DNA from 3 places in the Streptosporangium oxazolinicum genome. Region 2 is predicted to be linked to each of the others. Evidence: predicted binding sites of a transcription regulator. Region 2 holds the regulator's gene; each other region holds the start of a gene.
What was found. The regulator LexA, encoded in region 2, represses DNA repair genes until DNA is damaged. The targets are predictions, from matches to a motif close to TCGAACANNTGTTCGA.
Positions count from the first base shown of each region.

Region 1: the regulator LexA is predicted to act here: its motif matches at 2,414-2,429, upstream of ruvC (crossover junction endodeoxyribonuclease RuvC).
Region 3: the regulator LexA is predicted to act here: its motif matches at 7,200-7,215, upstream of recA (recombinase RecA).

Region 1 is NZ_BAABAQ010000002.1:41,820-51,796, reverse strand. Features, by position in the region: gene pdxT (pyridoxal 5'-phosphate synthase glutaminase subunit PdxT) at 1-227, shown strand, start outside; gene ABD817_RS05625 (YebC/PmpR family DNA-binding transcriptional regulator) at 231-983, shown strand; gene ABD817_RS05620 (cation:proton antiporter) at 1,056-2,333, shown strand; gene ruvC (crossover junction endodeoxyribonuclease RuvC) at 2,462-3,046, shown strand; gene ruvA (Holliday junction branch migration protein RuvA) at 3,043-3,663, shown strand; gene ruvB (Holliday junction branch migration DNA helicase RuvB) at 3,806-4,864, shown strand; gene yajC (preprotein translocase subunit YajC) at 5,090-5,455, shown strand; gene secD (protein translocase subunit SecD) at 5,540-7,315, shown strand; gene secF (protein translocase subunit SecF) at 7,315-8,385, shown strand; gene ABD817_RS05585 (adenine phosphoribosyltransferase) at 8,556-9,077, shown strand; gene ABD817_RS05580 (RelA/SpoT family protein) at 9,314-9,977, shown strand, end outside.
Region 2 is NZ_BAABAQ010000004.1:444,945-454,921, reverse strand. Features, by position in the region: gene ABD817_RS14920 (cytochrome P450) at 1-1,106, shown strand, start outside; gene ABD817_RS14915 (collagen-like protein) at 1,147-3,927, opposite strand; gene leuS (leucine--tRNA ligase) at 4,481-6,949, shown strand; gene lexA (transcriptional repressor LexA) at 7,241-7,951, opposite strand; gene ABD817_RS14900 (LysM peptidoglycan-binding domain-containing protein) at 8,736-9,008, shown strand; gene nrdR (transcriptional regulator NrdR) at 9,415-9,876, shown strand; gene ABD817_RS14890 (vitamin B12-dependent ribonucleotide reductase) at 9,961-9,977, shown strand, end outside.
Region 3 is NZ_BAABAQ010000010.1:229,910-239,886, reverse strand. Features, by position in the region: gene ABD817_RS25610 (amino acid ABC transporter permease) at 1-874, shown strand, start outside; gene ABD817_RS25605 (S9 family peptidase) at 1,109-2,986, shown strand; gene rny (ribonuclease Y) at 3,146-4,762, opposite strand; gene recX (recombination regulator RecX) at 5,049-5,945, opposite strand; gene recA (recombinase RecA) at 5,960-7,093, opposite strand; gene ABD817_RS25585 (hypothetical protein) at 7,419-7,697, shown strand; gene ABD817_RS25580 (DUF3046 domain-containing protein) at 7,959-8,153, opposite strand; gene ABD817_RS25575 (VOC family protein) at 8,326-8,814, opposite strand; gene ABD817_RS25570 (ATP-dependent helicase) at 9,144-9,977, shown strand, end outside.

The DNA.
Region 1 (9,977 bases), on a different contig from region 2:
AGGCCGACGTCGACTTCGCCGGCCGAGGCGGCATGCGGGCCGTCTTCATCCGCGCCCCCTGGGTGGAATCCGTGGGTTCGGGGGTCGAAGTGCTGGCACTGGCCGAACCTGGGGATAGGATCGTCGCGGTCCGTCAAGGACCGTTGCTCGCCACGTCCTTCCACCCGGAACTTACCGGGGATGTCGGTGTGCATTCATATTTCGCTGAGATGGTGAGGGAGCTCTAGGCGATGTCCGGCCACTCCAAATGGGCGACGACGAAGCACAAGAAGGCCGCGCTCGACTCCAAGCGCGGCAAGCTGTTCGCCAAGCTCATCAAGAACATCGAGGTCGCGGCCCGGACCGGCGGACCCGATCCGGACGGCAACCCGACGCTGTACGACGCCATCACCAAGGCGCGCAAGAGCTCGGTCCCGATCGACAACATCGAGCGCGCCCGTAAGCGCGGCGGCGGCCTGGAGGCCGGCGGCGCCGACTGGCAGACCATCATGTACGAGGGCTACGCCCCCGGCGGCGTCGCGGTGCTGATCGAGTGCCTCACCGACAACCGCAACCGCGCGGCCTCCGAGGTCCGCGTCGCGCTGACCCGCAACGGCGGCTCGCTGGCCGACCCCGGCTCGGTGTCCTACATGTTCAACCGCAAGGGCGTCGTGCTCGTCCCCAAGGGCGAGCTGGGCGAGGACGACGTGCTGGTCGCGGTCCTCGACGCGGGCGCCGAGGAGGTCAACGACCTGGGCGACCAGTTCGAGGTCGTCTCCGAGGCCACCGACCTCGTCCCGGTCCGCAAGGCCCTGCAGGAGGCCGGGATCGACTACGACTCGGCCGAGTCCAGCTTCATGCCGACGATGAACGTCCCGCTGGACGAGGACGGCGCCCGCAAGGTCTTCAGGCTGATCGACGCCCTTGAGGACAGCGACGACGTGCAGAACGTCTGGGCCAACTTCGACGTCTCCGACGAGGTCATGGAGAAGCTCGACGCGTAATCCGGCCATTCGGCGTGACCTCGTGTTGTCTGCGAGGTTTGTCCGCGTGGTCGAGGGCATATCACGCGGACAATGGGCAATCCTGATCTGATTTTTGCCGTCGCGGGCGTCGCCGCTTTACTCGCGGCCACACTGCCCAGGCTCCTCAACCGGCGTCCCTTCTCCCTTCCCCTTGCCTGCCTGCTGGGCGGTCTCCTGCTGTACGCCCTGCCCCTGGACCTGCCGGACCCCGATCCGGTGGCCCACCGGGCACTGGTCGAGCACGCCACCGAGATCTGCGTGCTGATCTCGCTGATGGGCGCCGGGCTGGCCATCAACCGGCCCTTCGGGCGGCGCGAGTGGTCCTCCACCTGGCGCCTGCTGGGATGGACGCTCCCGCTGACTGTTTTTGCTGTGGCCGCCGCCGCGTACGGCCTGCTCGGCTGGCCCCTGGCGGCGGCGCTGCTGCTGGGCGCGGTGCTCGCGCCGACCGATCCGGTGCTCGCCTCCGACGTGCAGGTCGGCGAGCCCGTCGACTCGGAGGAAGCCGACGACGAGGTCCGCTTCACCCTCACCTCCGAGGCGGGCCTCAACGACGGCCTCGCCTTCCCGCTGGTGTACGCCGCGATCGCGCTGGCCGTCAGCGGGGGCGCCGGCTGGATCGGCGAGTGGACGCTGGTGGACCTGCTCTACCGGTGCGCCGCGGGCGTGGTGTGCGGCCTGCTGATCGGCAGGGGACTGGGGCGGCTGTTCTTCCGCGCGCAGAAGTCCGACCTGCGGCTGGCCGAGCACCGCGACGGCTTCGTCGCGCTGGCCGCGACGTTCCTGGCCTACGGCCTCACCGAGCTGGTGCACGGGTACGGCTTCATCGCGGTGTTCGTGGCCGCCTGCACCATCAGGGCGGCCGAGCGCAGTCACGGCTACAACGGGGTGCTGCACGGCTTCATCGAGCAGATCGAGCGGCTGTTCACCGCCTGGCTGATCCTGCTGCTCGGCGGCTTCGTCGCGGTGGGCGGCCTGGCCGCGCTCACCTGGCGGGGCGCCGCGGTCGGCCTCCTGCTGCTCCTGGTCATCCGGCCGCTGACCGGGTGGCTCGCCGAGCTGGGCGGCAGGGCGGGGCCGCGCGAGCGCGTGGCGACGGCGTTCTTCGGCATCCGCGGCATCGGCTCGCTGTTCTACCTCGCCTACGCCCTCGGCCAGGCCGACTTCGGCGTGCCCGCCGAGGAGCTCTGGGCCGTGGTCGCCTTCACCGTGCTGGCCTCCCTGGTGATCCACGGGATCTCGGCCTCGCCGGTGATGAATCGCCTGGACCGGCTCCGCGACAGGGTGGGAGAGGCCCGGGACGCCGACCCCGCCGCCCAGCACCTGTGAGGCCGGTTCCGCCCCCGGCTCCTCCGACAGGGCCGGGGGAGAGCCGTGCGCGGGGTGCTCTCACGCGGTAGAGTCTGCCACCGAACAGGTGTTCGGCGAGCGGAGGCGTGTCGGTGCGATTGCCCGAGCTGCGGGTGATGGGGGTCGATCCGGGGCTGACCCGATGCGGGCTCGGTGCCGTCAAGGGACGGCCCGGCGCACCGCTGAGCCTGGTCAAGGTCGGGGTCGTCCGCACCCCGGCCGACGACGAGATCGGTGCCCGGCTGGTGGCGATCGAGGCGGGCATCGAGCGGTGGCTCGACGAGATCCGGCCCGACGCGGTGGCCGTGGAGCGGGTCTTCGCCCAGCACAACCTCAGGACCGTGATGGGCACCGCCCAGGCCTCCGCCGTGGCGATCCTGTGCGCGTCCCGCAGGGGCCTGCCGGTCGCGCTGCACACGCCGTCCGAGGTCAAGGCCGCCATCACCGGCAGCGGCACGGCCGACAAGCAGCAGGTCGGCACGATGGTGACCCGCCTGCTGCGGCTGGACGCGATGCCCAAGCCCGCCGACGCGGCCGACGCGCTCGCCCTCGCGATCTGCCACGTGTGGCGGGGCGGGGCCCAGAGCAGGCTGGCCGAGGCCGCCGCGAAGGCCGCGAGCGCCACCACGACCCCCGCCGCCTACTTCCGAGGCCGTGGCAGGGCCGGATACCCGAGAGGAACAGCGAAGTGATCGCCTCGGTGCGAGGACAGGTGACCGCGATCGCGCCCGACGGGGCGGTCGTCGAGGTCGGCGGGGTGGGCGTCCTCGTGCACTGCACGCCGGGCACGCTGGCGACGCTCAGGACGGGGGAGGAGGCCAGGCTGGCCACCTCGCTGGTGGTCCGCGAGGAGTCGCTGACCCTGTTCGGCTTCGCCACCGACGACGAGCGCGGCACCTTCGAGATGCTGCAGACGGCCAGCGGGGTCGGCCCCAAGGTCGCCCTCGCGATGCTGGCCGTGCACACCCCCAACGCGCTCAGGGTGGCCGTGGCCTCCGCCGACGTCAAGGCGCTGACCAGGGTCCCCGGGGTGGGCCCGAAGGGCGCCCAGCGGATCATCGTCGACCTCAAGAACAGGCTCGGCACGCCGGAGGAGGCCGTCAACGCCGCGCTCGACGGCCGCGCCGCCGCGCCCGCCTGGCGCGCCCAGGTCCACTCCGGGCTGGTCGGCCTGGGCTACTCGGCGCGAGACGCCGACGAGGCGGTCGCCGCCGTCGAGCCCCAGGCCGACACCGAGCTGGCCGAGGGCCGGACCCCCCAGGTCGCGGCCCTGCTCAAGGCCGCGCTCCGCGCGCTGAGCGTGCGATGAGGGGCCCGGCGGCCGAGCTCGCCCGGGTCGCCCGGACTGCCCGGGAGGATGGCGGGGATCGGGGGCGCGGCCGTACGAGCCGTACGAAAGGGGTGCCCGGAGACGGTGAGCGGGGCCGCGCGGCGGGCGAGGGAGGGGCGGCGTGAGTTCCGACCGCGACCTGGTGTCGCCGGACGCCGAGGGCGACGAGAGAAACATCGAGGCGGCGCTGCGGCCCAGGCGCCTGGCGGAGTTCATCGGCCAGGAGCGGGTGCGCGAGCAGCTGTCACTGGTGCTGCAGAGCGCGCTGCGGCGCAACCGGCCGCCGGACCACGTGCTGATGAGCGGCGGTCCCGGACTGGGCAAGACGACCCTCTCCATGATCATCGCGACCGAGCTCTCGGTGCCCCTCCGGATCACCTCGGGGCCCGCGCTGGAGCGGGCCGGCGACCTCGCGGCGATCCTGTCGACCCTCTCGGAGGGCGAGGTCCTGTTCATCGACGAGATCCACCGGATGGCCAGGCCCGCCGAGGAGATGCTCTACCTCGCGATGGAGGACTTCCGCGTCGACATCGTGGTGGGCAAGGGGCCGGGGGCGACCGCGATCCCGCTGGAGATCGCCCCGTTCACCCTGGTCGGGGCCACCACCCGGGCCGGCATGCTCCCCGCGCCGCTGCGCGACCGCTTCGGTTTCGTCGCGCACATGGACTTCTACGGGGTCGCCGAGCTGGAGGAGGTGCTGCACCGCTCCTCGCGCCTGCTGGGCGTCGAGCTCCCCGGCGACGCCGCCCGTGAGATCGCCGGCCGCTCCCGGGGCACCCCCCGCATCGCCAACCGGCTGCTGCGCCGGGTCCGCGACTTCGCCGAGGTGCGCGCCGAGGGCGTCGTCACCCGGGATGTCGCCTCCGCCGCGCTCAACCTCTACGAGGTCGACGCCGAGGGGCTCGACCGGCTCGACCGGGCGGTGCTCGGAGCGCTGCTGCGCAAGTTCGGCGGCGGGCCGGTGGGGCTGTCGACGCTGGCGGTCGCGGTGGGGGAGGAGCCGGAGACGGTCGAGGTGGTCGCCGAGCCGTTCCTGGTGCGGCAGGGACTCCTGGCCCGCACCCCCCGGGGCCGGGTCGCGACCGCCGCGGCCTGGACCCATCTGGGCCTGGTGCCCCCGCCGGACGCCTTCGGCGCCTCTTTCCTCATCGATCTTGAGGATGATCCCGGGCAAATCTAACGTTGGGAGTCGGTAGGGGAGTCGTACAGGGTTGATCACAGATCGATGACAACTGTATCGAAATGGGAACTTCCTTGCGTGCCGAATCGTGACTTCGTTGCCGCGCTCTTAACAGCTCGCCTAAACTCCGAGCCTTGGCTGGCTGTGTAGGCTGACGTGCTGAGCGGCGTGGCCGTATATGGCGTCCGGCTTTCGCCGGTCATTCTCAAGAGAGGGAGCGGCCCTGTGGGCGGCAACTATTCGAGCCTGATCATGATCGCTCTCATGGTCGTGGTGTTCTACTTCCTGCTCATCCGGCCGCAGCGCAAGCGGCAGCAGGAGCAGGTCAAGATGCAGAACAGTCTCACACCGGGCACCGGGGTGATGACCACGACGGGTCTTTTCGCGACCGTGGTGGCCATCGACGCCGACGACGTGATCCTGGAGATCGCCCCCGGTGTGGAGACGCGCTGGGTCAAGGCGGCGATCGGCCGCGTCCTGGTTCCGGTTGACGACGCGGAGGAGGAGAATGTCAAGGCTGTCGACCACGGTGTCGTGGAGACGGCCGAACAGCAGGGTGCAGACCACGACACGACGACCAAGAAGCCGTGAGTAGCCTCACCTCCAACCCCCTATAGCCGAAAGAACTGACGACCAGTGGCCCGACCGACCAGCGGCCAGAGCAGACCGGGGCGCATGCTCCTGGTGCTTCTGGCGATCATTCTCGCCATGGGCGGGGCGATGCTCCTCAACAAGGCGTACACCCCGGAGTATGGCCTCGACCTCGCCGGCGGCACGACAGTGACGCTGCAGCCCGTCACGCCGAACGGGGGCGCTCCCTCGCAGGAGAGCCTCGACCTCGCCGTGAACATCATCCGTGAGCGGGTGAACGGCAGCGGCATCTCCGACGCCGAGGTCGCCAAATCCGGCGACAACATCGTCATCTCCGTTCCCGGAGCCGGCCAGGAGGAAGTCGTCAAGCTGGTCGGCACCACCGCGGAGCTGAGGTTCCGCCAAGTGCTGGCGATCGGGGCCGGGTCGCCGCCGCCCCCGGGGCAGCTCCCCACCCAGGCGCCGACGCCGACGCCCGCTCCCTCGCCCACCGAATCCGGGCGCAAGGGCGGCAAGGATCCCAAGCCCGCCGAGTCGGCGACGCCGAAGCCCAGCGCGACCGCCGCGCCCGACACGGGAGCCTCCCCGGCCGGCCGCGCCCTGTCGTCGGCGCTCGTCAACCCGAGCCCCGGTGCCAGCGCCGCACCCTCCGCCGAGCCGAGCGGCGGCCAGTCCGCCGCCCCGGGCAAGAGCGCCGCCCCGGACGCCAGCGCCGCGCCCTCCGCGGTGCCGACGGCCCCGCCGGGGACGCCCGAGGACCCCATGGCCGGCGTCGACACCAGCGGGATCGACCCGGCGGCGCTCAAGCAGTTCGAGACGCTCGACTGCGCCAAGAACGCCGGGGTGGGCGCCCAGGACGCGCCGGACAAGCAGTACGTCGGCTGCAGCCAGGACGGCAGCACCAAGTTCGTGCTCGACAAGGCGGCCGTGACCGGCACCTCGATCGACAGCGCGTCCTCCGGCGTCGACCAGACCACCGGTGAGTGGCTCGTCCAGCTCGCCTTCAAGGGCCAGGGCCCCGACCAGTGGTCCAAGGTCACCACCACCGCCTTCAACTCGCAGGCTCCCCGCAACCAGGTCGCCATGGTCCTCGACGGCGTGGTCATCTCCGCGCCCGTCATCCAGGAGCCCATCACCGGCGGCCGGGCGCAGATCTCCGGCAGCTTCACCCAGGTGACGGCCGACGAGCTGGCCAACCAGCTCAAGTACGGCGCGCTGCCGCTGAAGTTCGAGAAGAGCTCCATCGAGGAGGTCTCCTCCACGCTGGGCGCCGACCAGCTGCGCGGCGGCCTCATCGCGGGCGCGATCGGCCTGCTGCTGGTCGTCGTCTACTCGATGCTCTACTACCGGGGTCTGGGCATCGTGTCGGTGCTGAGCCTCGTGGTGGCCACGATCGTGACCTACCAGTCCGTCGTGCTGCTCGGCGCGTTCGCGGGCTTCCGCCTCTCGCTGCCGCACATCATCGGACTGATCGTCTCGATCGGTATCACCGCGGACTCGTTCATCGTCTACTTCGAACGCATCCGCGACGAGATGAAGGAGGGCCGGCGCTCGCTGCGCACGGCCATCGAGGTCGCCTGGGTTCGCGCCCGGCGGACGATCCTCATCGCCGACGCCGTCATGTTCATCGCCGCCGTGGTGCTCTACTTCCTGGCCGTCGGCGGCGTGGCCGGATTCGCGTTCGCCATGGGCCTGACCACGCTCATCGACATCGCGGTGGTGTTCATGTTCACCAAGCCGTTCGTCGCGATGCTGGCCAGGTTGAAGTTCTTCGCCAAGGGGCACAAGCTCTCCGGGCTCGACGCCGAGCGCATGAGCGAGGCCCACGTCGCGCCCAAGACCGTTCCGCAGGAGGCCTGATGTCCGGCATCGCGCGCCGGCTGTACCGGGGCGAGGTCGACGTCGACTTCGTCGGCCGCAAGAAGCTCTGGTACACCCTTTCCGCAATCCTGCTGGTGATCTCCATCGCCGGTCTCGTCTTCAACGGGCTCAACCTGGGCGTGGAGTTCAAGGGCGGTTCCGTCTTCTCCTTCAAGGCCCCGGCCGCCAACATCGAGCAGGTACGCGCCACGTTCACCGACGCCGGCGCGCACCAGGTCATCGCGCAGACGACCCAGAACGGCTGGCGGGTCACCACGGAGAGCCTCCCGGCCGACCAGGTCACCGCGGTCCAGAAGGCGGTGGCCACCGAGTTCAAGCTGCCGGCCGACCAGGTCAACCTGCAGGTCATCGGCGCCTCGTGGGGCGGCCAGGTGGCCAACAAGGCCGTCATCGGACTGATCGTCTTCATGCTGGCGATCATCCTGTACCTGACGATGGCCTTCGAGTGGAAGATGGCGCTCGCCGCCGTCGTGGCGCTGCTGCACGACCTGGTGATCACCGCCGGCGTCTACGCCTGGTCCGGCTTCGAGGTCACCCCGGCGACCCTGCTGGGCTTCCTGACGATCCTCGGATACTCGCTGTACGACGCCGTCGTCGTCTTCGACATGATCAAGGAGGTCACCGCCAAGCTCGGCACGACCTCCAAGCTCACCTACACCGAGGCCGCCAACAACGCGCTGAACCACACGCTGATCCGGTCGCTGAACACCACCCTGGTGGCGATCCTGCCGGTCGCGGCGATCCTCTTCATCGGCACCACGCTGTTCGGCGCGGGAACGCTGAAGGACCTGTCGCTGTCCCTGTTCGTCGGCATGATCGTCGGCACCTACTCCTCGCTGTGCGTCGCGACGCCGCTGCTGGTCACGCTCAAGGAGCGCGAGCCGCGCTACCAGGCGCTCGCCCGCAGGATCGCCTCTCACGGGGGAAGCTCCGGGATCAAGACGGTGCGTCAGCCGGTCCCCGCCGGAGCCTCCAACGGCGCCTCCAACGGCGCCGCCACGGCCACGGGCCGAGCCGCCACCGCCGGTGACAAACGGAAGAAGAAGTAAGTACGGGCATGTCCGCGCCTCCGCTCCCCGCGCAGGGAGCGGAGGCGTTTTCCTTCCCCTCCAGGCTTTTACCCCGTCCTCCAGAGACCCTCAGAGACCCTTCGACACCCTCCGGCACCGGCCGCGGTACCCCCGGTGTCCCCCCGCCCGAGACCTCCACAGGAGCGCCGATCATGACCGAGCTGAGCAGCCTGATCCTCGACCGCATCCGCGACGTGCCCGACTACCCGCAGCCCGGGGTGCTGTTCAAGGACATCACCCCCCTGCTGGCCGACCCGGTGGCGTTCACCGCGGTGACCGAGAAGCTGGCCGGGCTGTATCAGGTGGACAAGATCGTCGGGATCGAGGCGCGGGGGTTCATCCTGGCCGCCCCGGTCGCCATCCGGGCGGGCGCGGGCTTCGTCCCGGTGCGGAAGAAAGGCAAACTGCCCTCTGAGACGCTTGAGGCGTCCTACGATCTGGAGTACGGCTCCGCCACCATCGAGCTTCACCGGGACGCCCTCGCCCCCGGAGAGCGCGTTCTCATCGTCGACGACGTGCTCGCCACGGGAGGTACGGCGCGCGCGGCGGTGGAGCTGGTCCGCAGGGCGGGCGCCGACGTCGTCGCCATCGCCGTGCTCATGGAGCTGGCCTTCCTCAAGGGCCGGGAGCGTCTGGCCGACGTGGAGCTGCACTCCCTCGTCGTCGTCTGACGACCCCGCGGACGAAAGCACACAACCCGGTCTGGATACACTGAGGGATCTGGACTCGAACGTAGGGAGTCTGAGTGCCCCGTGATGTGGTCGTCCCCGACGCGACCGCCGACGGTGGCGGTCCCGAGACGGCCGTCCCAGCAGGCGATGCCGGTTCCGCCATGTCCGGAACCGCGGAGGAGAAGCCTGCGGTAAGGCGAAGGCTCGCACGTTTTGGGGGGACATGGGGTGGCGGGATGAATCCGGTTCTGGAGCCGCTGTTCCGGACGGTCCGCGCGACCCATCCGAAGGCGGACCTTCGGCTCATCGAGCGCTCCTACGACGTGGCGGCCTACCACCACCGCGACCAGAAGCGTAAGAGCGGCGACCCCTACATCACCCACCCGCTGGCGGTGGCCACGATCCTGGCCGAGCTCGGCACCGACGACGAGACGCTGTGCGCGGCGCTGTTGCACGACACCGTCGAGGACACCGCCTACGGGCTGGACGAGCTGCGCTCGGACTTCGGCGACAACATCGCGCTGCTGGTCGACGGCGTCACCAAGCTCGACAAGGTCAAGTTCGGCGCCGCGGCCGAGGCCGAGACCGTGCGCAAGATGGTCGTGGCGATGTCCCGCGACATCCGGGTGCTGGTGATCAAGCTCGCCGACCGGCTGCACAACATGCGCACCATGCGTTACCTGCCCGAGCACAAGCGGCACCAGAAGTCGCGGGAGACGCTGGAGATCTTCGCGCCGCTCGCCCACCGGCTGGGCATGAACACCATCAAGTGGGAGCTGGAGGATCTCGCGTTCGCCATGCTCTACCCCAAGCGGTACGACGAGATCGCCCGGATGGTGTCGGAGCGCGCCCCGCGCAGGGACCTGTTCCTGCAGGAGGTCATCGAGAAGGTCTCCGGCG
Region 2 (9,977 bases):
AGATCCCGTTCGCCCCGCCGGGGACCGGCTACTACGCCCTGGTGCGGCACGCGGACATCATCGAGGCCAGCCGCCACCCCGACGTCTTCTCCTCGGGCCGGGGGGCGACGTCCATCCAGGACCTCGGCCCCGAATTCGGCGAGTACTTCGGCTCGATGATCAATATGGACGATCCCCGGCACGCGAGGCTGCGCAGGATCGTCTCCCGGGCGTTCACGCCAAAAATGATCAAGCAGTTCGAGGTCGACGTCGAGGCCGCCGCCGTGCGGATCGTGGACGAGCTGATCGCGAAGGGGCCCGGCTGCGACTTCGTGACCGAGGTGGCCGCCAAGCTGCCCCTGAAGATCATCTGCGACATGATGGGCATCGGTCCCGAGCACTACCAGGCGGTCTTCGACGCCACGAGCGTCATCCTGTCGGGCGGCGACCCCGAGTTCATCGCCGACGTCAGCCGCGCGGCCGAGCTGCTCCTCGGCGCGGGACAGGGGCTCCAGGACCTCGTCGTCTCCCTGGCCGCCGAGGGCGGAGACAACCTCACCACCGCCCTGACCAGCGCCAACATCGACGGTGAGAAGCTGACGATGCAGGAGCTCGGCTCGTTCTTCATCCTGCTGGTGGTGGCGGGCAACGAGACCACCCGCAACGCGATCTCGCACGGCCTGCACCTGTTCAGCGAGAACCCCGGCCAGCGGGCACTGCTGCTCGAAGACCTCGACGGGCGCCTGCCCGGTGCCGTCGAGGAGGTCGTCCGCCTCGCCTCGCCCGTCGCCTGGATGCGCCGCAGCCTCACCCGCGACCACGAGATGAACGGCCACCGCTACCGCGAGGGCGAGAAGGTCCTGCTGTACTACTGGGCCGCAAACCGCGACGAGAGCGTCTTCACCGACCCGCACCGCTTCGACATCCGGCGCACCGAGGGGCCGCACGTCGGCTTCGGCGGCCCGGGTCCGCACTTCTGCCTCGGCGCCCACCTGGCCCGCCGCGAGATCACCGTGATGTTCCGCGAGCTGTTCACCCGCCTGCCGGACATCCGTTCGGTGGGTGAGCCCGACCGCCTGCGTTCCAGCTTCATCAACGGCATCAAGCGCGTGAGGTGCACCTTCTAGCCTTCCGGGAGCTTCCCGGGTCTCCCGACGGGCGGGACGCTCACCGATCCAGCGCGCGGATCGACTTGAAGACGGTGTTGATGTCGGGGAGCAGCTCCTTCTTGCTGTCCGGCACCGACATGTAGACGATCGCGGGCAGGTCGGCGCCGGTGCTCACGGCCGCCACGACCATGGTCGTCTTCGAGTCGCCAGAGGTGATCTCGTACGCGGCGAGCTGGCCCGGCAGGCCGTTCACCGACAGGGTCTGCTGAGCGGTCTTACGGGCGGTGTTGTCCTCGGGGAAGAACCTGTTGCGCCCGCTGGAGGCCACCGCGTTGATCACCGGGGCGAGGTTCTCCGGCGAGGTGTACTTGGCCCTCAAACGCTGCGAGAGCGGGCCTGACATCAGCTGCGCGAACTGGGCCTTGCCGGTGGAGTCCGTACCCGCCGGGAGATACTGGCGGGTCGTGAAGCCGTAGGTGGCGGGCATGGTGGGACGCTGATCCTGCCGCCAGGGGGCGCCGAGCTGGGTCAGGGTGATCCCCGCCTGCTGGTCGGTGAGCGTACCGGCCACCGGCGACGCCTCACCGGCGAAACGCGGCAGGCGGCCGATGGCGGCGGGCTTGGCCGGCTTCTTGGTCGTCGCCGCCGAGGGCTTGGGGTCGGAGGGGATCTCCTCGTCGGCGGAGGCCAGCGGCCCGGCCAGGAACGCCCAGAGCACCGCGCCGAGCAGCGCGACGACCACGGACCCGGCCAGCGCGAAGATCCAGATCGGCCGGCCCCGCTCCCCGAGCTCGTCCTCGTCCTCGATGGCCTGGTAGTTGTCGCCGAAGACCGTGTTCCACAGCTCCTGCTGGCGCTCCGGCGGAGGCGTCTTCGGGCCGCTGATCTGGCCCGCGGTGACGAACGGCTTGTTCGGGTCGGACGGGTCGCGGCTCAGGTGATGTCCGGGCTGGCCGGGGTGCCCCGGCTGACCCGGTTGTCCCGGATGCCCTGACTGACCCGGGTGCCCTGGCTGTCCTGGGTGACTCGGATGTCCGGACTGCCCTGGCTGTCCCGGCTGGCCGGGGTGGCTCGCCTGGCCCGGCTGGGGCTGTCCCGGCTGGGGGCCGGGTCCGGGGTGAACGGGGGCCTGGGGGGAGGGCGCGTTGGGAGCCGCCGCGTTCGCCGCGGCCAGGGCCCACATGGCGGGGTTGTCCGGCACGCCGTAGCTGCGCCGCGCGTTCCCGTTGCCCGCGCCGCCGCCGTCCGGGGCGCCGTTCGCGCCGCCGTCAGGTGGGGCGCCGAAGGGGGGACCACCGGGCAGGGGGCCCTGAGCGGTGCCGGGGGAGGCGCCGCCGAAGGGAGCGGCCGGGGCGTCGTCGCCTGCCCAGGAGGGGGTGAACGCCGAGGTCTGCGCCTCGGCGGGCTCCGCCCCCGGGGAGGCCGGAGGCCACGCGCCACCGCCCGCCGGGGGCGTGGGCGGCCAGGGGGCGTTCTCCGCCCGCGCCGGTGACCATCCGTTGTGCTCCGCGGGGGGCCGGCCGGAGGCGTCGTTCCCCGCCACACCGGAACCCTGCCGGTGCGCGTTCCCCTGCGGGCTGGACGCCTGGGCCCAGCCGTTGTTCTGCGGGCTGGTGGCCTGTGCCCAGCTGTCGGCCTGCGGGCTCTGCGCGCGGCCGTCGTTCTGGGGCGGGGTGCTCTGGGGCCAGGCGTCGTTGGGCGGGGTGGTGGCTTGGGCCCAGCCGTTGCCGCCGGGGGAGTCCGCGGGGGGAACGGGGGGGTGCTGACCGTTGCCGTCCCGCGACGGGGTGGACTGCGGCCACCCGTTGCCCGGAGAGGACGGGGTGCGGCCGTCGCCGTCGGCCTGCGGGCCCGACGCCTGCGCCCAGCCGTCCTGGGAGGCGGCGGGCTGCGGCCATCCGTTGCCGGGAGAGGTCTGGTGCCGGTTGTCGGCGCCCTGCGGGCCCGACGCCTGAGCCCAGCCGTCGCCCTGGGAGTTCGATGCCTGGGCCCAGCCGTTGTTCTGCGGGCCGGATGCCTGAGCCCAGCCATCGCCCTGGGAGTTCGACGCCTGAGACCAGCCGTCGCCCTGCGAGCCTGACGCCTGTGCCCAGCCGTCGGCCTGCGGGCTCTGCGTACGGCTGTCGTTCTGGGGCGGGGTGCTCTGGGGCCAGGCGTCGTTGGGTGGAGTGGTGGCCTGGGCCCAGCCGTTGCCGCCGGGGGAGTCCGCCGGGGGAGCGTGCTGCTGGTCACCGTCCTGGGAGGGCTGCGGCCATCCGTTGCCGGGGGAGGTCTGGTGCCGGTTGTCGGCGCCCTGCGGGCCCGACGCCTGAGCCCAGCCGTCCCCCTGGGAGTTCGACGCCTGGGCCCAGCCGTTGTTCTGCGGGCCGGATGCCTGGGACCAGCCGTCACCCTGGGAGCTCGACGCCTGGGACCAGCTGTCCCCCTGGGAGGAGTTCGACGCCTGCGCCCAGCTGTCGTTGCGCGGGCTGAAAGCCTCCGACCAGCTGGTGTTGCTGTGGGAGGCCGGCGTCTGGGGCCGGCCGTCGCCCTGCGAGCCTGACGCCTGTGCCCAGCCGTCGGCCTGCGGGCTCTGCGTACGACCGTCGTTCTGGGGCGGGGTGCTCTGGGGCCAGCCGCCGCCGGGGGAGTCCGCCTGGGGGGCGGAGGCGCGCTGCCCTCCGCCGGGTGAGGCGGGTGAGGTCTGCCAGGAGGAGCCGTTGCCGCCCCGCTGCTCGTCCTGCGGGAGGGGAAGCCGGGGACCGGTGCCGAGCGGGTCGTTCGTCCACGGGGCCGATGGCTCGGCAGCCTCCGGCCATGCCGAAGGCAGGTGGGACTGGCTGGACTGCTCCGAGGCCATGCTTTCCTTACCTCCCGCGCGGGTGCCCGAATTAGGCGCATTGGGCATGGTCTCACGTGAGGCGGGGGGGCTCGCAGGGAAACTGGAGAACGCCCCCCTGAACTGGAGTCCGGTGGGATCGGTCGGTGGATCCTGCATGGGCAGGCCGACCTCCATCGGATCCGGGCCCTGCCCCGGCTCTGCTGAATGTGCCACGGTTAGAAGAGTAAACGCGAGAGACATACGAGGTCACAACAGGCGTATAGCCATCGGGTCTCGTTGTCCCGGCGATCGCGGGAAGCTCCATTCTGCTGACCTGGCCGGACCCTGTCCCCCGTTCGCCGCGATCGGCCCTGTTTCCTCCGGCCATGAATACGCCTTGCGGGCTGCGATAGTCTTGCCCTATGCGTGCCGCGACCCTGCTTATCGGGCCGCATCGGCTTTCCCGTCCCTGAGCGACCTGCCGATGCGGCTGCCCTCCGCGTGAGCGGGGGGTTTTTGTATTGGGCCGGACGGGTCGGACCATCCACGCAGGCATACCCCGAGGAAGATCGACGTGAGCGAGCGAGCCGACATGCAGAGCGACGAGCAGCACTATGACCCGCAGGCCCTGCAGGTCAAGTGGCAGCGCAGGTGGGAGGAACTGGACCCCTTCCGGGCCTCCGACGACCCCGCCGACCCGCGCGAGCGGCGCTACATGCTCGACATGTTCTCCTACCCCTCGGGCGACCTGCACATGGGGCACGCCGAGGTCTTCGCCCTGGGCGACGTCATCTCCCGCTACTGGGTCCAGCGCGGCTACAACGTGCTGCACCCCGTCGGCTGGGACTCCTTCGGTCTGCCCGCCGAGAACGCCGCGATCAAGCACAACGCGCACCCGGCGGAGTGGACCTACGCCAACATCGAGACCCAGGCCACCTCCTACCGGCGCTACGCGATCTCCTTCGACTGGTCCCGCCGCCTGCACACCAGCGACACCTCGTACTACAAGTGGACCCAGTGGCTGTTCAACCGCTTCTTCGAGCGCGGCCTGGCCTACCGCAAGGGCGGCCTGGTCAACTGGTGCCCGAACGACCAGACCGTGCTGGCCAACGAGCAGGTCAAGGACGGCAGGTGTGAGCGCTGCGGCGCCGAGGTCGTCCGCCGCGAGCTGACCCAGTGGTATTTCAAGATCACTGATTACGCCGACCGGCTGCTGGACGACATGTCCCTGCTGGAGGGCGGCTGGTCCGAGCGCGTGCTGACGATGCAGCGCAACTGGATCGGCCGGTCCGAGGGCGCCGACGTCGACTTCGTGATCGAGGGCCGTGACGAGCCGGTCACCGTCTACACCACCCGTCCCGACACCCTGTACGGCGCGACCTTCTTCGTGGTCGCCCCGGACGCGCCGCTGGCCGAGGAGATCGTCACCGACGACCGGCGCGAGGCGTTCGAGGCCTACCGGGTCGAGGTGTCCAAGCTGTCCGACATCGACCGGCTGTCCACCGAGAAGGAGAAGACCGGCGTCTTCCTGGGCCGGTACGCGATCAACCCGGTCAACGGCGAGCGCATGCCGGTCTGGGCGGCCGACTACGTGCTGTCCGACTACGGCCACGGCGCCATCATGGCCGTGCCCGCGCACGACCAGCGCGACCTGGACTTCGCCCGCGCCTTCGACCTGCCGGTACGGGTGGTCGTGCACACCGGCCTGGCCGACCCCGGCGAGACCGGCGTCGCCACCGCCGGTGACGGCGCGATGGTCAACTCCGGTCCGCTGGACGGCCTGACCAAGGCCGACGCGATCCGGAAGATCATCGAGGTGCTGAGTGAGCGGGGCACCGGCCGCTTCACGGTCAACTTCCGGCTGCGCGACTGGCTGCTGTCCCGCCAGCGCTTCTGGGGCTGCCCGATCCCGATCATCCACTGCGCCGACTGCGGCGAGGTCCCCGTCCCCGACGACCAGCTGCCCGTCACCCTGCCCGACATGCGCGGCGAGGCCCTGGCGCCCAAGGGCGTCTCCCCGCTGGCCTCGGCCGAGGACTGGGTCAACGTCTCCTGTCCCAAGTGCGGCGGCCCGGCCAGGCGCGACACCGACACGATGGACACCTTCGTCGACTCCTCGTGGTACTTCCTGCGTTACGTCGACCCGGCCTACGACGAGGGCCCGTTCGACGTCGAGCGCGTGCGCAGGTGGGGGCCGATCGACCAGTACATCGGCGGCGTCGAGCACGCCGTGCTGCACCTGCTGTACGCCAGGTTCTTCACCAAGGTCCTGCACGACATGGGGATGGTCGACTTCGTCGAGCCCTTCACCCGCCTGCTGAACCAGGGGCAGGTCATCAACCACGGCAAGGCGATGTCCAAGTCGCTGGGCAACGGCGTCGACCTGGGGCAGCAGATCGACGCCCACGGTGTCGACGCGGTCAGGCTGACCGTCGTCTTCGCCGGGCCGCCGGAGGACGACATCGACTGGGCCGACGTCTCCCCGGCGGCCTCGCAGAAGTTCCTGGCCCGCGCGTTCCGCGTCATGGCGGAGGCCGGTGCGGCCTCCGCGCCCGGTGTGGACGTCACCGCGGGAGACCTGAACCTGCGCAAGGTCGTCCACCACACCATCGACGAGGTCACCAAGCTGATCGACTCCCACCGCTTCAACGTCGCGGTGGCCCGGATGATGGAGCTGACGAGCGCGGCCCGCAAGGCCATCGACTCCGGGCCCGGCGCCGCCGACCCGGCGGTCAGGGAGGCCGCCGAGACCCTGGCGGTGATGCTGTCCCTGGTCGCGCCGTACGCGGCGGAGGAGGGCTGGGAGCGGCTGGGACACGCCGCCTCGGTCGCCACCGCGGGCTGGCCGGTGGCCGACCCGGCGCTGCTGGTCCAGGAGTCGGTGACCTGCGTCGTCCAGGTCGCGGGCAAGGTGCGCGACCGGCTGGAGGTCTCCCCGGAGATCTCCGAGGCGGACCTGGAGTCGCTGGCCCTGGCGTCGGAGAAGGTGCGGTCCTTCCTGTCGGGCGCGCCGCGCAAGGTGATCGTCCGCGTGCCCAAGCTGGTCAACATCGTCCCGTAGGCGGCCGGGGAGGCCGTCTCGCGCGGGTCTCGGGGTCGCTGCGGGAACCTCGCTCCCGTGCCCCCGGCGCGGGGACTTCCCGGCACATCCCGTCACGTGAAAACGCCGGGTGGGTGGTGTCCCGACCTCGGGACACCACCCACCCGGCGTGTCGCGCCTCCTCCGGCGTGTCGCGCGGAGGCTGGAGGCGCGTGATTCGAAGCCCGTGCCCGAACGGTGTGGTTCGGTGGTTCGGAGTCCACGTCCCAGAGCCCGTGGAAGGTGGTTCCGAGCCTGCGCGGGACGCTCGCGTCAGAGCTTGCGGAGGACCGCGACGACCTTGCCGAGCACGGTGGCCTCGTCACCGGGGATCGGGTCGTAGTTGGGGTTGTGCGGGACCAGCCAGACATGGCCGTCTCTGCGCTTGAAGGTCTTGACCGTGGCCTCGCCGTCGATCATCGCCGCGACCACGTCGCCGTTGTCGGCGACCGGCTGCTGGCGTACGACCACCCAGTCGCCGTTGGCGATGGCGGCTTCGATCATCGAGTCACCGGTCACCTGGAGGAGGAAGAGCGTGCCCTCGCCGACAAGCTGCTTGGGCAGGGCGAAGACGTCCTCGATGCTCTCCTCGGCGAGGATGGGGCCACCGGCGGCGATCCGGCCGACGAGAGGCACATAGGCGGCGGTCGGACGGCTGACCGGAGCCTCGTCCTCACCGGAGTCGGGATCCACCCACAACACGGGCTCGCCGGGAAGGCGGACCTCCAGGGCGCGGGGGCGGTGCGGATCACGCCGCAGGTAGCCCTTGCGCTGCAAAGCCGTCAACTGGTGCGACACGCTGGAGGTGCTGGTGAGCTTCACCGCCTCGCCGATCTCCCGCATGGACGGCGGGTAACCGCGCTGCTGCACGGAATCGCGGATCACCTCAAGGATCTTCCGCTGCCTGGGGGTGAGGCCAAGGGAGTCACGCCTTCGCACCGCCAGGTCGCTGGCGGCCGAACCGTTCTCGTTGTGCTGGCTCATACGAACTCCTCGCCTCCCGGTCTGTATTTAACACGTCGCACACAGCGACCATACCTCGGCCGAAGATCATACTCAAACAATTGTTCGAATGTCCTCGAAATCGGCGACGCCGTGGTGTACAACATCGTACGGGAGTTCGATCGACATCGTGTTCGATTCACCGATCTTTCTTCGACATGTGTTCGGCCAGGTCGAAGGGATGGGGGGCACCGTGAAACCGACCGCGACGACACCACGATCCAGGGTCACGCCGAGGTCCCGGGCGGCGCAGCGATCACCGGGGGCGCCGCGCCTGCGGCTCGTGCCGCCCCCGAGACCGGAGCCGGGGTCCGAGCCGGGTCTCGCGCCGGAGTCCGCGCTGAGACCGGAGTCCGCGCTGAGACCGGAGTCCGTACGAAGGTCCGAGGCCGGGCTGAGGCGGGAGTCCGGCCGCGAGTCCGTGAAGAAGTCCGGGCGCGAGCCGGGGCAGGCGTCGCGACGGCCCGGACGCGAGCCGGGGCGAGGGTCCGGCCGTGAGGCGGGGCAGTCGTCCGGGCGCGACCGGAGGCGACGGGCCGGTCGTGAGCCGGAGTGGGGGACCGGGCGGCGGGCCGGGCGCGAGTCCGGGCCGGGACGGGCGCCGGGATCGGCGGCGGCGCCCACGGTGGGCGCCCGCCGTCCGGGTGCGGCTCACCGTCCGGGTGCCACTCGCCGTCCCGGTGCCGCTCGCCGTCCGGGTGTCTCCCGCCGTCCGCGGGCCTCCCGGCGGCCGCTTCGGCTCACCCGGCGTGGCAGGATCGTGGCGGTGACGGTGCTCGTGCTGTTCACCCTGGCGGTGCTCTGGATCGGCGGGCGCGTCGACCTGGCCTCGGCGGGCGAGCGGGCGGGTCTTGAGGGCCTGCCGCGGATCACGGTGCACGCGGGCGACACGCTGTGGGAGATCGCGGACGCGTTGACGGAGGAGGCGGACACCGGCCCGGCGGTCCGTCGCATCATGGACCTCAACGGGCTCTCCGGCCCCGAGGTCCGGCCGGGGGATCGGCTCTATCTCCCCGAGGGCCTCGTCCCCCTGAGGTGACCCGGTCGGTGGCGCGACTGAAGGGCCTCGCCTGACAGGTCTCCGGACGATCGTGAGGGAAGAGGCGCCGGGGACGTGAGAGGTCCCTCCTGACGGGTCGCCTGGGGTGATTGTGAGGGAAGGGACGCCCGGGGCGAGAGGGGCCTCCTTCGGGCGGCGACACGCCGGGACGTGACGGCTGATCAGCGACTTCGTGCGACAAGGTCGTTTCAACTTGCGTTCATGGTCGAGCACTTCTACGGTTGGACCACAACATCTAGTGGCTGCATCGCAACCCTTCACCACAGATTGTGTTTCCATTACCGCACCTCGACTATTCGAAGGTGTGTGCGCGGGCGTCTCGGCGTGCGTGTCATGGGCGGGTGAGGTGGGGTGGCCGCTTCGGTAGGTCAAGGAGGCGACACGCGTGCATTGTCCGTTCTGTCGTCATATGGACACGCGAGTCATCGACAGCCGGGCCACCGAGGACGGTGGGGCCATCCGCCGCAGGCGCACGTGCTCGGAGTGCGGGCGCAGGTTCACCACGCAGGAGACCGTCCTGCTCATGGTGAGCAAGCGCAGCGGTGTGACGGAGCCGTTCTTCAGGGACAAGGTGATCGCCGGGGTCCGGCGGGCGTGCCAGGGGCGGTCCGTCGGTGAAGACTCCCTGGCGCAGCTGGGCCAGCGGGTCGAGGAGAGCATCCGGGCCACCGGGTGCGCCGAGATCGCGGCCCACGAGGTCGGGCTCGCCATCCTGGGCCCGCTCCGCGAGCTGGACGAGGTGGCGTACCTGCGCTTCGCCTCCGTCTATCGGGGCTTCGAGACCCTGGCCGACTTCGAGGCGGAGATCGAGAAGCTCCGCGCGGAGCGCTCCACCGAGCGGGACTGATGCAGGCCCCGGGCGCCGGGGGTGAGGCGGCGCGTTGGTGTGGTCCGATTCGAGGGCTCTGCGGAGCTCCAGAAGGGGGAAGTCATGACGGAGACTGTCGG
Region 3 (9,977 bases), on a different contig from region 2:
GTACGACATTCCCGGCCCCAAGGCCCGGATACGCAACAACGTGCTCACCGTGCTGGTCGTCCTCGCCGTGTTGTTCGCGGTGTACGTGATGGTGACCAAGCTCGGCGAGAAGAACCAGCTCAGCGCCGAGTTGTGGACGCCGTTCCTGCGCGGCGACGTGTGGATCAACCTGATCCTGCCCGGTCTGGTGAACACGCTCAGCGCGGCCGCGGTCGCGGCCCTGATCGCGGTGCCGTTCGGGTTCGTCTTCGGCATCGGCCGGCTCTCGACGAACGCCTGGATCCGCCGTTCCGCGGGTGCGGTCGTCGAGTTCTTCCGGGCGATCCCGCTGCTGATCATGATCTTCGCGGTGATGTTCGGCGGGAGCGCGGTCTTCGGGCTCACCGTGACGCCGTTCTGGGCCGTGGTGATCGGCCTGGTGCTGTACAACGGCTCGGTGCTGGCGGAGATCGTACGGGCGGGCATCCTGTCCATCCCCCGGGGGCAGAGCGAGGCCGCGCTCGCGGTCGGCCTGCGTCCGGGCCAGGTGATGCGGATGATCCTGCTGCCGCAGGCGGTCACGGTCATGATGCCGGCGATCGTCGCGCAGCTGGTGGTGCTCCTGAAGGACACCGCCCTGGGCTTCATCGTGTCGTTCGAGGACCTGTTGAACGCGGGGGCACGCGTGCTGCCCTCCAACTTCAACAACATCATTCCCGCTGTGATCGTCATCGCGATCATCTACATCATCATCAACGTGATGGTGGGCGCCGTCGCCACCTGGCTGGAGAGGCGGAGCCGGCGCAGCAGGAAGACCGCGGCCAAGCCGATCGCCCGGCCCGACTCGCCGACCGCGGTCGAGGGCGGCGTCGGAACCCCCACCCCCGCACCGTAGAGGCACGGCGCTCGAAGGGCGGTCACCGGATCCGGTGGCCGCCCTTCCTCGTGCCGCGTGGGTGAAGGTGGGGGAAAGCCTCCGCGGGCCGACTTATGGCGGAGACCGGGCCAACCGCCCTCATCTCATCATTCCCCCTGATCTCACGGCTCGCGCGGTTCACCGGCGGCATATCTCGGGTGACGCGAGCGTGATACCGGCGACACGCGGCGGGTTATCGGGCAGGATTGCGCCATGTCCCCCGAGCAGGTCGTCCTGCCGTACGCCACCTGGCCGTCGCCGGTCTCCACCTCCGACGTCGCCCGTTCCGGGCTGCGCCTCGGATATCCGACGGTGCTCGGCGAGGAGGTCTGGTGGACCGAGGACCGTCCCGCCGAGGGCGGGCGGACCACCATCGTGCACCGGAGCGCCGACGGCGCCCAGCGCGAGCTGCTGAGCGCGCCGTGGAGCGCGAGGACCAGGGTCCACGAGTACGGCGGGCGGTCGTACGCGGTGGTGCCCGGCGAGGGCGTGGTGTTCACGAACTTCGCCGACCAGCGGCTCTATCTGCTGCCCACCGGCGGCGAGCCCCGGCCGCTCACACCGGAGCCCGAGGAGGCGGCGGCCCTGCGCTACGCGGACCTGGTCGTCCACGACGGGCAGGTCTGGTGTGTCAGGGAGCGCCACGACGACGGCCGGGTGAGCCGGTCGATCGTGTCCATCCCGCTGTCCGGTGAGGGCGAGCCGCGCGAGCGGGCCGGCGGCCACGACTTCTACGCCGCCCCCACCATCTCCCCCGACGGCGAGCACCTGGCCTTCGTCTGCTGGGACCACCCCCGGATGCCGTGGAACGGCACCGAGCTGTGGATCTCCCGGCTCGCCGACGGCACCTCCTGGAAGGTCAAGGGCGGCACCTCCGAGTCGGTGCTCGCCCCGCGGTGGCGCGACGAGCAGAGCCTCTACCTGATCTCCGACTGGTCGGGCTGGTGGAACCTCTACCTGGTCGGGATATACGGCACCTCACCAAGGGCGCTCTACCCGGCGGAGCAGGAGTTCGCTGGTCCGCTGTGGCAGCTCGGCGCGGTGCCGTACGCCCCGATGGCCGACGGGAGCCTCGCGGTCCTGCACGGGCGGGGCGACCTGCGGCTGGGGGTCTTCGACCCGGACAGTGGCGTGCTGAGCGACCTGGACGTGCCCTACGAGGGCTGGGACGCGGTGCTGGCCACCGACGGGCACGCCCTGGTCGGGATCGGGTACGGTCCGGCGCTACCCCGGTCGATCGTCAGGGTCGACACCGTGACCGAGCGGGTGGAGGAGCTCCGCCGGGACGTCAACGAGCTGCCCGACCCCGGCTACCTGCCACTCGCCAGGCCCGTGGAGTTCCAGACCCGGTTCGGGCGCGAGGTGCACGCGTTCCTCTACCCGCCGTCCAACCCCGTGGCGCGTGGCGAGGGTCCCGCGCCGTACGTCGTGTTCGTGCACGGCGGGCCCACCGGGCACAGCGTCGGCGCGCTCGACCTGGAGAAGGCGTTCTTCACCAGCAGGGGCATCGGTGTGCTCGACGTCAACTACGGCGGTTCCACCGGCTACGGCCGTGTCTACCGCGAACGGCTGCGCGGCCAGTGGGGCGTGGTCGACGTCGAGGACTCGATCGCCGCCGCCGAGTGGCTCGCGGCGGAAGGGCTGGGCGACCCGGCGCGGATCGCGATCCGGGGCGGCAGCGCGGGCGGCTGGACGGTGATGGCGGCCTGCTGCGCGTCCGACACGTTCGCCGGGGGCGTCTCCTACTACGGCGTGAGCGCGCTCGCCGACTTCAGCGCGACCACCCACGACTTCGAGTCGCGCTACATCGACTGGCTGATCGGCCCGGAGGACCCCGCCCTGTACGCCTCGCGCGAGCCCGTCGGCCGGGTGGCGGGGGTGAGCTGTCCCATGCTGCTCCTGCAGGGCCTGTCCGACCCGGTGGTCCCTCCGGCGCAGTCGCAGGCCTTCGTCGACGCTCTCGCCGAACGCGGCGTTCCCTGCACCTATCTCACCTTCGAGGGCGAGGCCCACGGCTTCCGCCGCGCCGAGACCCGCAGCGCGGCCCTGGCCACCGAGCTCGCCTTCTACCAGCAGATCTTCCACTCCTGAGCGAAAGACCGGGCTCGGTGAAGTGGGCGAGGGCGCCCGGCTCGGCTCGGCTCAGCGGGTCCGGCAGGTCCGTCGGATCCAGCAGGTTCGGTGGGTTCGTCGGACCCGTCGGGTCCGCTGGATCCAGCGGGTTCGCCGGATCCAGCGGGTTCGCCGGGTTCAGCGGGCGAACTCGGTGGCCCGTGATTCGCGGACGACCGTGATGCGGATCTGGCCGGGGTAGGTGAGCTCCTCCTCGACCTGCTTGGCGACGTCGCGGGCGATCACCTGGGCCTGGATGTCGTCGACCGCGTCGGGCTTCACCATGACCCTGATCTCCCGTCCCGCCTGCATGGCGAAGACCTTCTCGACGCCCTCGTAGGAGGTGGCGATCTCCTCAAGACGCTCCAGCCGCTTGACGTAGGCCTCCAGCGACTCGCGGCGGGCGCCGGGACGGCTGCCGCTGATCGCGTCGGCGGCCTGGGTGAGGACGGCCTCGACGGTCTTGACCTCGACCTCGTTGTGATGGGCCTCGATGGCGTGGACGACGTCCTCGTGCTCGCCGTACCGTCTGGCGATCTCGGCGCCGATGAGCGCGTGGCTGCCCTCGACCTCGTGGGTGAGTGCCTTGCCGATGTCGTGCAGGAGGGTGCAGCGCTTGAGCAGCGTCGTGTCGAGCCGCAGCTCGGCCGCCATGATCCCGGCGATGTGGGCGGACTCGATGAGGTGGCCCAGCACGTTCTGGCCGTAGGAGGTGCGGTAACGGAGCTGACCGAGGAGGGTGACCAGCTCGGGATGCATGTCGGTGATGCCGAGCTCCACCAGGGCGTCCTCGCCCGCGCGCACGCACAGCTCCTGAACCTCCGCCTTGCTGCGCTCGTGGGCCTCCTCGATGCGCTGCGGATGGATGCGGCCGTCGAGGACGAGTTTCTCCAGGGTCAGCCGCCCGGTCTCGCGGCGGACCGGGTCGAAGCACGACAGCAGCACGGCTTCCGGCGTGTCGTCGATGATCAGGTTGACGCCGGTGGTCGACTCGAAGGCGCGGATGTTGCGACCCTCGCGGCCGATGATGCGCCCCTTCATCTCGTCGCCCGGCAGGTGCAGGACGCTCACCACGGACTCGGCGGTCTGCTCGGTGGCCACCCGCTGGACCGCCAATGTGACGATCTTGGTGGCGCGCTTCTCGCCCTCCTTGCGGGCCTCGCCCTCGATCTCCCTGATGATCAGCGCGGCCTCGCGCTTGGCCTGGTTCTCGATCTCCCGGACCAGCTCGGTCCTGGCCTGGTCGATGGTGAGCCCGGACACCCGTTCCAGAATGGTCTTGCGCTCCTCGGCGACCCGTTCGAGATCCTCCCGGCGGTCGGCCAGCTCGGTCTCCGTCTCGGCGAGCTTGCGGGCCCGGTCGGCCTGGCGCCTGGCCTCCTCGTCGAGGCGCTGCTCCCGCTCGGCCAGCCGGTTCTCCCTGCGTTCGAGGTCGGACCGGAGCTCCTTGAGCTCGTACTTCAGGATCTTGCCCTCGGCCTCGGCCTCCTTGCGCATCTCGGCCGCGGCCTCGACCGCCGTCTCCGACTTGCGCAGGAGCTCTCCGGCGTCGTCCTGGGCCTTCGCCCGGATGTCGGCGGCCTCGCGCCTGGCCTCCTCCAGGTGGGCCTCGACCTCGGCCTCCTGCTCGGGGGTGGGGCCCTTCGGCACGGTCTCGGCTCCACCTATGCGACGCAGCAACACGACCAGCACGGCTGTCATCACGGCGAGAGCCACAACCGTCACTACCAACATGACGACCACGACCGGATCCATGCGCGCCTCACCTTCCTCGCGTCGCAAATATCAGGCACACGAGGGGTCACACGCACGGCACGGAAAGCTCAAGAGACGGCGCCGTCGGGACAGAAGTGAACCCAGAGGGGATCACCCACCGGCTGTTCCCGCCGGTCCGTCGTCCCGTCCTCATCCGTCAAGCCTGCTTGTCCGTATTACACCGCTATGACAATCCGCACTGCGCGGAGTAACTCCTCACTGCCGTTGAGATTAAGCGTCAGAGAGGTAACGAGCAAGCAAAGACCCGCTGTCAAGCTGCTTCGAACTAGTCGAGTGGATAGCCCGGATCCTCCGCGAATGGCGATGTTTCCGCCCCCTCATCCTCCAGCACTTCGCGGATGACGCGAAACGCCAGGCCGGGACCGTATCCCTTGCGGGCGAGCATGCCGGCCAGCCTGCGGGTCCTGACCGCGGGCTCCAGGCCCCGGGTCGAGGAGAGCTTGCGGCGCACAAGGCGACGGGCGGTCTCCGCCTCCTCCTCGGGGTCGAGCCGATCCACCGCTTCCTTCACGGTCTCCTCGTCCACCCCTCGGTGGCGGAGCTCCGAGGCGAGGGCCTTTCTGGCGAGCCCCCGCCCGGCGTGGCGCGAACTCACCCATGCCGCGGCGAACGCCTCGTCGTCGATGAGCCCGACCTCGGAGAAGCGGTCCAGCACGGCGTCCACCGCCTCCTGGGGCACCTCGCGCTTGCGCAGCGCCTCCGCGAGCTGGGCTCGGGTGCGCGGTGCCATGGTCAGCAGCCGCAGGCAGATGCCTCGCGCCACCGCCTGCGGATCGGCCCCGGCCTTCCGGCTCGCCGAAGCCCCCTCGGCCGACCCGCCGGACCCGTTGAACCCGCCGAGTCCGTCGGATCCAGCAGGCCCGTCAGCTCCGTCAGGTCTGTCGAGTCCGTCGTGTCTGTCGGGGCCATCGGACAGGAAGCCGGGGGAGGCACCCCCGGACCTCCGCCCGCCACGCCGGGAGGCACGCTTCTTCCGGCCTCGCGGCGCGCCATCCACGGGCTCCGCGGTCTCCTCGCCGAACCCCTCTCCTGAGACGGGCGGACCGTAGTCGCGCCCGCGCCCCCGCCTGCCCGGTGAGCCCGCCCGAGGCTCGTCGGGCCAGGCACCCCAGTCTCTCGGCCCGGCCTCACCGGCCGGACCGGAGTCAGATCCCGTCGTCATCGATCAGCCCGGATTCAGGCGTCACCCGGCTTGGGAGCGGCGGCGGCCTTGGCACCGCGACCGGACGCGGCGGACGCCGTGGCCGCACGGCCGGACGGGGCGGCCGGAGCCGAAGCCACGGGGGCGGGCGACGGGGTGGCCGGGTTGTCGAGGCGCGGGCCGATGCCGAGCTTCTCCTTGATCTTCTTCTCGATCTCGTTCGCCATGTCCGGGTGGCTCTTGAGGAAGTTTCGCGCGTTCTCCTTGCCCTGGCCGAGCTGGTCACCCTCGTAGGTGTACCAGGCGCCGGACTTGCGGACGAAGCCGTGCTCGACACCCATGTCGATCAGGCCACCCTCGCGGGAGATGCCGACGCCGTAGAGGATGTCGAAGTCGGCCACGCGGAAGGGCGGGGCCATCTTGTTCTTGACGATCTTCACCCGGGTGCGGTTGCCGACCGCCTCGGTGCCGTCCTTCAGCGTCTCGATGCGGCGGATGTCGAGACGGACCGAGGCGTAGAACTTCAGCGCCTTTCCACCGGTCGTGGTCTCGGGCGAGCCGAACATGACGCCGATCTTCTCGCGGAGCTGGTTGATGAAGATCGCGGTGGTGCCGGTGTTGTTGAGCGCGCCGGCGACCTTGCGCAGCGCCTGGGACATCAGGCGGGCCTGGAGACCGACGTGGCTGTCGCCCATCTCGCCCTCGATTTCGGCCTTGGGCACCAGGGCCGCGACCGAGTCGATGACCAGCAGGTCGACGGCGCCGGACCGGATCAGCATGTCGGCGATCTCCAGCGCCTGCTCACCGGTGTCGGGCTGGGAGACGAGCAGCGCGTCGGTGTCGACGCCCAGCTTCTGGGCGTACTCCGGGTCGAGCGCGTGCTCGGCGTCGATGAACGCGGCGATGCCGCCACCGCGCTGGGCGTTGGCCACCGCGTGCAGGGCGACCGTGGTCTTGCCCGAGGACTCGGGACCGTAGACCTCGACGATGCGGCCGCGCGGGAAGCCGCCGATGCCGAGGGCCACGTCGAGCGCGATGGAGCTGGTGGGAATCACCTCGATGGGCGCCCGGGTCTCGTCGCCCAGGCGCATGATCGAGCCCTTGCCGAACTGACGCTCGATCTGAGCGAGTGCGGTCTCAAGCGCCTTCTCGCGGTCGTTAGCTGCCATGGGAGCCCCCTGAAGGGTCGCGGGTTGGATCGGTTGCCAGAAAGCTACGGGGTGCCGCCGACAATTTCGGGAGGGCACGCCAGGAGTGACGGCCTGTTCAATATAGCCGAACGACTGTTCGATCGCCGCCCGTTGGCACCACGGGTTACAGGAGTCGCGAACCACCACGGAGGCGCCCGCGCCCGATCGGGCGCGGGCGGCGGGTCATGGCCTCGAAGGGTACGGAACCCATCCGGGAGGCGACATTTCCGAGAATTACCTTGGGCCTGTTGTAACCGGGCTGACCTGGGGTGATCCTGAGGGGAAACGACCCGAGGTGCCCGACGTGCCCAACGCGTTCACGCAGCAACGCCTAGCCCATCTTGATTCCCTCGCCACCGAACTGCGACAACGGGGGCTGGCGAGCCGCACCCTCGGCGGCACCGCCCCGGTGCTGTGGGTGTGGCATCCGGACAGCCTCCGGCAGACCATCGTCTTCGCCACGCCGGTCAGGGACGGCTGGCTGTTCCTGTGGGCACCGGACGGCGAGGAGAGCGCCGACGATCCCGCGCACGCGGCCGACTCGGTGGAGAGGCTCCTCACCCCGCTCCCGGAGCCGTCCTGACCGTCCCCGGTCTCCCCGGGCCGGAGCGGGTCGGGGCCGAGGCTTCACCCGCCCCGGGAGGACCTTCGGGCCTCACTACGGCCCCGGGCTCTCACGTATTTCCTTTCCCGGCTCCTCGGGCTTTCGGGGGCGCCCCGGCTCCCCCGGCCCCGGACTTTCGAGGACTCCTCGGATTCCCACGTGCTCTCCGGGCTTACCGGGCCCCTCGGGCTTACTGGTCCTCGGGCTCACCGGCCCTCAGGCTCACCGGCTTATCGGCCCTCAGCGGAGCTTGGGCGAGACGTCGGTCACCCCGCACACGGCCTGCCAGACCTCCTTGGCCCCGACACCCTCGGCCAGTGCCTGGATCACGGTCCGGCCGCCGAGATCGGCGATGACGTAGTCGTGGGCCCACGAATCGGCGTACTGGTCGCCGAAGTGTGACTTCATCCGCTTCCAGAATTCCGACAGGCGCATGCCCCAAGTATGGATCCACTCCGGTGTGCCATGTCCCCTCCCGGCACGACACCGGGCCGTCGGCCACCCCGCCTCCCGCTCCCGCGGCCGGGCGGGACCGGGACGGGAGACATACGGGGGAAGGATCACCGCAGGTGAGAGCCCGAACGGTCGGGGGTCGAGTACGGAGTCGTCAGAGCACGCGGGAGCCGTACATCTCGCCGAGGGGGTCGGCGAGCAGCTCCAGGCGGGCCCCGTCGGGGTCGGCGAAGTAGATGGACGCGCCACTCTCGACCGTGTGCGGCACGCCCGCCGCCTCCAGCTTGCCCCGCAGGCGCTCCCACGTGGAGGGATCGACGGAGATGGCGACATGGTGGAGCCCGCCGAGGACCTCTTTGTAGGAGCCGAGGTCCAGGCCGGGGAAGTCGAAGAAGGCGAGGAGGTTGCCGTTGCCGATGTCGAAGAAGAAGTGGTTCGACCCCCGGTAGTCACGGTTCTCGAAAATCTCCGTGAGCGGGAACTCCAGGAGGTCCTGGTAGAACGCGATCGTCGTCTCGACGTCGGAGGAGACCAGCGCGAAGTGGTGCAACCCCCTCGCGCTGCTCGGCGGGCGGTGTGCCCTGAGGTGCTTCGCCTTGATCCGCTCGCGTGTCGCCTCGATGGCCTGATGGTCGATGCTCACCGTTAGCTCACCACTCAATGCGTCGTGTGTTCGTCAAGGCCATGTCCGTGACGACAGGGAGCCAACCTATCCCGGACGTCATGTCCTGGTGGCGAGACCTCGGGAACGCCCCGGGGCGCGGTCTCCCAGCGGTCTCCCAGCGGTCTCCCCGCGGTCTCCCCGCGGTCTCCCGAGGTCCGGCCGCGAGATCGGTGGATCATGTATCCGCAGGTGACGCGCTGGCCGTCCGCCCCCGTCCGCCGGGCGGCGGTGGCGGGTTCTGTCGGTGGCGCCGTGCAGTATGGGCGGTGACCCGGTTTGCCAGCCGGATCGGGAGTCAGGGGGCGACGATGAGCGAGACGACGGGCGCGGGCGGAGCGCTCGACCACTTCACCCGGATGACCAGAGACTGGTTCACCGGGGCGTTCGCCGCGCCGACCGCCGCGCAGGAGGGGGCGTGGGCGGCGATCGCCCGGGGTGACAACACCCTGGTGGTGGCGCCCACCGGCTCCGGCAAGACGCTCGCCGCCTTCCTGTGGTCGCTCGACCGGCTCGCCTCCTCCGCTCCCGGCTCCCCCCTCGACGCCGGAGGCGCCATCGCGAGCGCGGGCACCCCGGCGGGCGGCGCCGTCACGGGCGCCCCGGGCACCCGCGCGGGCTCGACGGACGGCGGGAGTCCGGCGAATACGGGCTTGGCGGCGGGTGCGGGCACCCGAGGCGGGCGGAGGCGTTCGCGGGAGGACGGCGAGCCGGTGAGGCGGTGCCGGGTCCTGTACGTGTCGCCGCTCAAGGCCCTCGCGGTCGACGTCGAGCGCAACCTCCGGGCGCCGCTGGCCGGGCTGGGGCAGACCGCGCGGCGGCTCGGTCTCCCGGTGCCGGAGATCTCGGTGGCGATCCGGTCCGGCGACACCTCCCCCGAGGAGCGGCGCCGGTTCGCGACCAGGCCGTCCGACATCCTGATCACCACCCCCGAGTCGCTGTTCCTGCTGCTCACCAGCCAGGCCCGCGAGGCGTTACGCGGCGTGGAGACGGTCATCGTCGACGAGGTGCACGCGGTGGCGGCCACCAAGCGCGGCGCGCACCTGGCCCTCAGCCTGGAGCGGCTCGACACCCTCCTGCCCCGGCCCGCCCAGCGGATCGGCCTGTCGGCGACCGTGCGGCCGGTGAGCGAGGTCGCCGCCTTC